One region of the Arthrobacter sp. 3Tela_A genome, then DNA from elsewhere that is predicted to be linked to it. Evidence: riboswitches for the same ligand, from Rfam matches in the RefSeq annotation. Region 1 holds a riboswitch; the other holds the start of a gene.

Region 1 (3,144 bases):
GGCAGGGACCAGGATTGCGGCAACACTGTCGAAGAGAGGCCCGACGACGCCCGGGACCTCGGGCTGTTCGGCCACCACGGCGCTGCGGGCAGCGAGCCGAATGGCAGGAAGTGGCTTTTCAATGATCTCGATCTGGGACATGGCATTTTCCTTTTCAATGAGGTGGAGCCTGCGCTCGACGTCGATGAGCCGTGCAGCCGCTACCCTCGCCTCTTCCGCGACCTCTGCCCGCCGCAGGCGCAGCAGGTCAGCGATCCGGCCCGAGCCCACCCCGGACGCGAGCATCGCGGAAATATCGTCCAGGCCGAAGCCCAGGGAACGCAGGGCCACAATCCGGTGCAGCCGTTCAAGCTGGGACGGATCGTAGGAGCGGTAGCCGCTGAACTCATCCACGTGGGCGGGCACGAGCAGGCCGGCGGTGTCCCAGTGCCGCAGCATGCGGTGGGTGACCTGACCGATCTGCGCGAACGCTCCAATGGATAACATGATCCAGTTCTCCTGCCTTCCACAGTGTCAGAGTCAAGTATTGCTTCCGGACGGCTCTTCGAGGGCGCGCACCCTGCAGTTCCGCCTACGCTGGGAGCATGGGGAACCCGCCGAACCGCAACGTCGACTGGGAAGGTGCCGCCAATGCGCGGGACCTGGGTGGAGTTCCTGCGGGCAACGGGCGCATCCAGCCCAGCCGGCTCTACCGGATGGGCCGCTCCGAATGGCTCACCGCCCGCGGTTGGCAGCAGGCATACGATGCCGGTGTCCGCACGGTGATTGACCTGCGCAACGCGGCGGAGACCGGCCGGAGGGACACCGACCCGGTGGTGCCGCCGTCGGCAGTCCGCGGCATCCGGTTCCTGAACCTTCCCACCCAGGAACCCGACGATCCGGACTTCACGGCACTGACCGGCCCCTACATGAGCTCACCGCGGTTCTACGCCGAGAATTTGCGCCGCTGGCCGGAAAAGTTCGCGGCAATTGCCCGTGCCGTCGCTGATGCGCCGCCCGGCGGCGTCGTACTGCACTGCTCAGCCGGGCGCGACCGCACCGGGCTGGTGACGGCGCTGCTGCTTGGCGTGGCCGGCGTGCGGCCGGCGGACATCGCCGCCGACTACCGTGCTGCCCTGACCGGCATCAATGACTGGCACCGAACCCAGCAGCAGCCGCGGGAGCGCCCGCTGGACGACGCCGAACTGGCGGCCCGCGCCGATGCCGCGGAGGGTGAGCTGCTGGGTTTCCTGCAGGAATTCGACGCCGCTGCCTACCTGCGCCGGGCCGGAACCGGGGAGGAAACCCTCGCCCGGCTCCGCTCCCGGATGCTCGGCTCCTCACCGAGATGACAGAAACTGCACGATACAGCGGGCGCTCATACGGGCAGTTTCTGCCATCTCGATGGGGCGAGGAGCTAAGCGGACCCGTGGTCCTGCATGGTCACGTCATTCCGCGGAACCCGGCCGCGGCAGGGCACCACCCTCTCAGGAGTGGCTAAGTAGAAAAAAGAGCTCCGGTTCCGGCCCTCATAGGCGCCGGGGACCATCAGGGAGGAGTACCGGGTGCACCACTGCGGCTGCCCGGGGGTGGCAGCAAGGGCCTCTGCGACCAAGGGAACATCATGGTGCCACATAAGCTGCTGCTCGCCGTCGAGGACCAGATAGATGAGGTCCAGTTCCGGGTCGGCGTGGACCTCGACGTCGATCCAGTCGTCGTACCTCATGAGGCGGCCGCCGTGGATCCAATGGATCTTGTGGCCGGGGTAGAAAGCCGTGCAGCGCGGGTCACTGGAGGGAATCACAGCGTGTCCTTCGTGGGAGTGTCCTTGCCCGCTCCGGTTGGACGCGGGCCGCTTCGTCATCCGAACCACCCGCCGAACATTGGGGTTGGTGCATGGCCAGTCGGAGCTTTTCCGTACCGGGAAGGTGCGGAGGCCATGTCTCGTGAAGCACTGATTACGTTAGCAGGCACCAGGGACACCGGTACACCCATCGAGAGGGCAGTTGCGGCTCTTTTCAGCCGCGAAAGGAACCGCAACTGGCCTCTCGACGGGTGGTCCGGGTTGAACTCAGCTGCGGCCGCGGCAGTGATGCCCCTTGCCCGGGAGGTCGACGTCCGCAGTGATGGCCGCGAGGTAACCCTCCCGGTACCCCGTGGCGTTGGGATGCAGGTTGGCCTGGGCGGCCTGGCCAAAGATGATCCACGGATCGGCGGAGCCGACGCCGTGCCCGGCGAACTCATCCACCACGTCCACATACGTGGACCGGCGATCCGGCAGCTGCGCGGCCAGGACGGCGTTCAGCGCATCAGTGCCCGCATTGAACAGCCCGGCTGCCTCGGCGGAGAGCAGTCCCGGAACTCCGGCCTCGTCGAAGAGGTGCGGGTACCCCACCAGCACCAGCTCCGCTCGCGGAGCCAGGGCACGCAGCTGCTCCAGCGACTGGCGCATCTGTGGAGCCAGCGTCGTTTCGGCGTACGCCTGCGCCGCCGCGAGAGCGGGAGCGCAGGTCGCCGGAAGCTCAGTGCCGGCGCAGGCCGCTACGACGTCCGTGAAGCGGACATCATTGCCGCCGATGGTCAGCGTCACCAGGTCGGTGTTCCGGTCGATGCTGCCTGCAGCCTGAAGTGCTGCGATTTGCTCCGGCAGGTCTACCGGACCCGCGGGGGCCGGCGGAGGAGTGCTGGCCGCCGTGGCGCCGCCGCAGGTCACGTTGGCATCCAGCTCAACCTTGCGCAGGGCATCCAACAGGGCCGGGTAGCCCTCGGCTGTCCGCCCGCAGGCATCGAGTACTGCGCCGCCGCCGAAGCCGGCTGCATAGGAGTCGCCGAGGGCTACGTAATCAACGGACCATTTCGGCCCGCGGTCCCATCCCTTGTGGGGTCCGTGGTGGCCGCGGTCCCGGTCGGCACCGGCACCCGCAGCGGTCCATGGGGTAGCGTCCGCCGCGGCACCGGCCGCAGGCAGCACCAGAGATCCTGCCGTGAGGAGACATCCTGCGGACAACAGCGCCGCTGCCCGTCCCCATTTGCGCAACCGGAACATGTCCTTGCCTTCCGCCGTCGTGGTCCGCAGTGCAGTGCTGCGTAGCGGACCACGCTAACGGCCGTGCTTCCACGGCGGAACACGAAGGCGGCGCAGCGGCACCCGCAGGCGAAATGTTG
Region 2 (3,144 bases), on a different contig from region 1:
TTCGAACGGCAAGTATGCGGCCATGTCGATGACAGTCTGGGCCCGGGACGTGACCGGTATGCCGTCCACAGCCGTTACGGGTTCAAGCAGACGGCGATCTGCCCAGCGCAGATCACCCCGGGAGCGTCCATGCGCCGGGCCGGATGCCAGCATCATGACCTTGGAGTGGGCGCCGATAGTCGGCAGGCGCCACATGACGGCAGCTGACTGCTGAATCAGAATCCTCCCGGGTGTGTGGTCGCCTGCCACCGCTGCGAGCCGGACACGATCACGCTCCCAGAGCGCGAGTTTCTGCCACTGCTCCGCAGGAACGTATATGCCGCGTCTCAGGCGAACCAGCTCACCGGCAGCGCACTTGCGGGCCAGATCCCGGCGGCTCGTTCCATCTAAGTCGGCCTGCGCTGAGAGCAGGAAAGTGATCGGCATGGACTAACTCTGCCGATTGGGGAGCCGTTCGGTAGGTCAGTACGCCGGCTTGTGGAAAACGACTGCCGGCACAGCAACTGTGAACAGTGCCTGGGGAAATGACACGCCGAGTTCCCAAGCTGTGATTCTGAGTGGCTGCCCGGCCGACGGCCGGATTGAACCGGCCTGGCATGAATTGAAAACCCTCCATTTGGGGTCTCTCCTGCCAGCTCGGGACTTTCCTGCCACGGCGCCGCGGAGGGTAGTCCCAAACCGGCAGGGATGTCTCGAAGTGCAGGGAAACGGCCGTAGACGGGTGTCCCAAGCGGCAGGGATGTCTCGAAGTGCAGGAATCCGGAGAAGAGATCTCCCGCCAAACGGAAATCGCTCCGGTTCGGGGAACACGCAGTTCCCCAAACCGGAGCGATTGTCACAAACCGGAGCGAATCCAGCAGAACTAGATCTCGACGAGACCCTTCTCGGTGGCAAAGGTGACAGACATGATGCCCGGCGTGCCCTTGGGGGAGACCCAGGTGACATCCACGGACTCCAGCGGCTTCTCAACCGGCATGCCCAGCCACTCGGTCACCCGCGCGGCCGAACCGGCGATGGTGAGCGACTGCAGCGAGACGGTGCCTTCGAAGGCGCGGGAGGGGTGGAGGTCTGCCTTGTCTTCATCCCAGCGCAGCATGTAGGGGACCTGCGGGTCGGCGATCAGGCCGTTGATGCCAATCTGGCGCCAGGTGAGTTCCTGTCCGTCGGGGAACTTGCGGTTGCCGGGAACGGAGGAGCGGCCAAGGCGTTCTTCGAAGGGAGCAAGGTCCTCAACGGCGACGCACCAGCCCATCCAGCCGCCGCCGGCTTCGGAGCGCGCGCGGACGGCCTGCCCAAATGGGGCCTTGTCCGACGCGGGGTGGTTCAGTACTTCAACAACCTCTACATACTGGTGGTTGGCCAGCGGGAGGATCATGTTGCGGGTACCAAAACGGGGATGGACTCCGCCCTTGACGAAGTCGGTTCCCAGGGCAGCGGCAATGCGTTCCGTAGTGGCCAGCAGGCCGTCGGATTCGCAGGCATATGAGACGTGATCCAGGCGCATGCGAACATCTTGGCACGTTGTGACCTATGTCTCGACTAAGGCAAGCCTAAGCGGCGTAATCAGCAGATTTTCACGCTGCGTCATATGGGTTGCGCAACTGCTGAGGGGTTGGTTCTATAGGTACAGGTCATGAGTGCCAGCAGATAGCCCCGGCTTGCTGGCCGGCAACCCTCCAACCGCGGTGGGGTGCCCCGGGTGAAGACCTGGCCGTACGCAAACAGGCGTGCCGGCAAGCGCGGGCCACACGTGTCGCTCCGGTGTATTCCGGACCCGACCCTGTGGGGCCCCTGGTCATAAAGGGAGCACAATGTCTGCCAACTGGTCCTTCGAAACCCGCCAGATCCATGCAGGTCAGGAGCCCGACGCCGTAACCGGCGCCCGCGCCCTGCCGATCTACCAAACCTCGTCCTTCGTTTTCCCCAGCGCCGAAGCCGCAGCGAACCGGTTCGCGCTGGCCGAACTGGAGCCCATCTACACCCGGATCGGCAACCCCACCCAGGAAGCGGTCGAGAACCGGATCGCGTCCCTGGAAGGCGGCCTCGGAGCCCTGCTGCTCGCCTCGGGCCAGGCCGCCGAAACCTACGCCATCCTGAACCTCGCCCAAGCCGGGGACCACATTGTGGCCAGCCCCAGCCTCTACGGGGGAACCTACAACCTCTTCAAGCACACGCTGAAGAAGTTCGGAATCGACGTCAGCTTCGTCGCGGACCCGGACAACCTGGACCAGTGGCGGGAAGCGGTCCGGCCCAACACCAAGGCCTTCTTCGGCGAAGTGGTTTCCAACCCCCGCCAGGATGTCCTGGACATCGAGGGGATCTCCGCCGTCGCCCATGAAGCAGGCATCCCGCTGATCGTGGACAACACCCTGTCCACCCCGTACCTGATCCGGCCCATCGAATGGGGCGCTGACATTGTGGTGCATTCGGCCACCAAATACCTCGGCGGTCACGGCACCGTAATTGCCGGCGTGATTGTGGACTCGGGCAACTTCGACTTCGGCGCCGATCCGGAAAAGTTCCCCGGCTTCAACACCCCGGACGAGAGCTACAACGGGCTGGTTTACGCCCGCGACCTGGGCGCCAACGGAGTCCTTGGCGCCAACCTCGCCTACATCCTCAAGGCACGGGTGCAGCTGCTCCGCGACCTGGGCTCCGCGCTCTCCCCGTTCAACGCTTTCCTCCTCGCCCAGGGGCTTGAGACCCTGAGCCTGCGCGTGGAGCGGCACGTTGAAAACGCCGTCGCCGTGGCGCGCTGGCTGGAAGCGCACGACGACGTCATTTCGGTTGCGTACGCAGGGCTGGAGTCGAGCCCGTGGTACGAACGGGGCCGCAAGTACGGCCCGCGCGGAACCGGGGCGATCGTGTCCTTCGAGATCGAAGGCGGCGTGGAAGCGGGCAAGCGCTTCGTGGACGGCCTTGAGCTGCACTCCCATGTGGCGAACGTGGGCGACGTGCGCTCGCTGGTCATCCATCCGGCGTCGACGACGCACAGCCAGCTCGGTGCTGAGGCCCAGGCAGCAGCCGGCGTCAGCCCGGGCCTGGTCCGCCTGTCCGTGGGCCTGGAGCATATCGACGACATCATCGCGGACCTCGACGCCGGTTTCCGCGCCGCCAAGGGAGCATGAAGCACAGCGTGACAAC

Evidence for each region. Region 1 has a riboswitch for S-adenosylmethionine ahead of TVC13_RS02010 (hypothetical protein). Riboswitches for the same ligand answer to the same signal wherever they lie in the genome.
Region 2: it holds a riboswitch for S-adenosylmethionine, as region 1 does, so the genes downstream of both, TVC13_RS16110 (bifunctional o-acetylhomoserine/o-acetylserine sulfhydrylase) here and TVC13_RS02010 (hypothetical protein) in region 1, are expected to answer to the same signal.

What each region holds. Positions count from the first base shown of each region.
Region 1 covers NZ_JAXIOM010000003.1:75,288-78,431, forward strand. Annotated here, with positions in the region: gene TVC13_RS02000 (MerR family transcriptional regulator) at 1-486, opposite strand, end outside; gene TVC13_RS02005 (tyrosine-protein phosphatase) at 585-1,331, shown strand; gene TVC13_RS02010 (hypothetical protein) at 1,397-1,783, opposite strand; SAM riboswitch class IV at 1,799-1,931, opposite strand; gene TVC13_RS02015 (SGNH/GDSL hydrolase family protein) at 2,051-2,950, opposite strand.
Region 2 covers NZ_JAXIOM010000070.1:14,401-17,544, reverse strand. Annotated here, with positions in the region: gene TVC13_RS16120 (hypothetical protein) at 1-426, opposite strand, end outside; gene TVC13_RS16115 (VOC family protein) at 863-1,504, opposite strand; SAM riboswitch class IV at 1,630-1,746, shown strand; gene TVC13_RS16110 (bifunctional o-acetylhomoserine/o-acetylserine sulfhydrylase) at 1,812-3,128, shown strand; gene metX (homoserine O-acetyltransferase MetX) at 3,125-3,144, shown strand, end outside.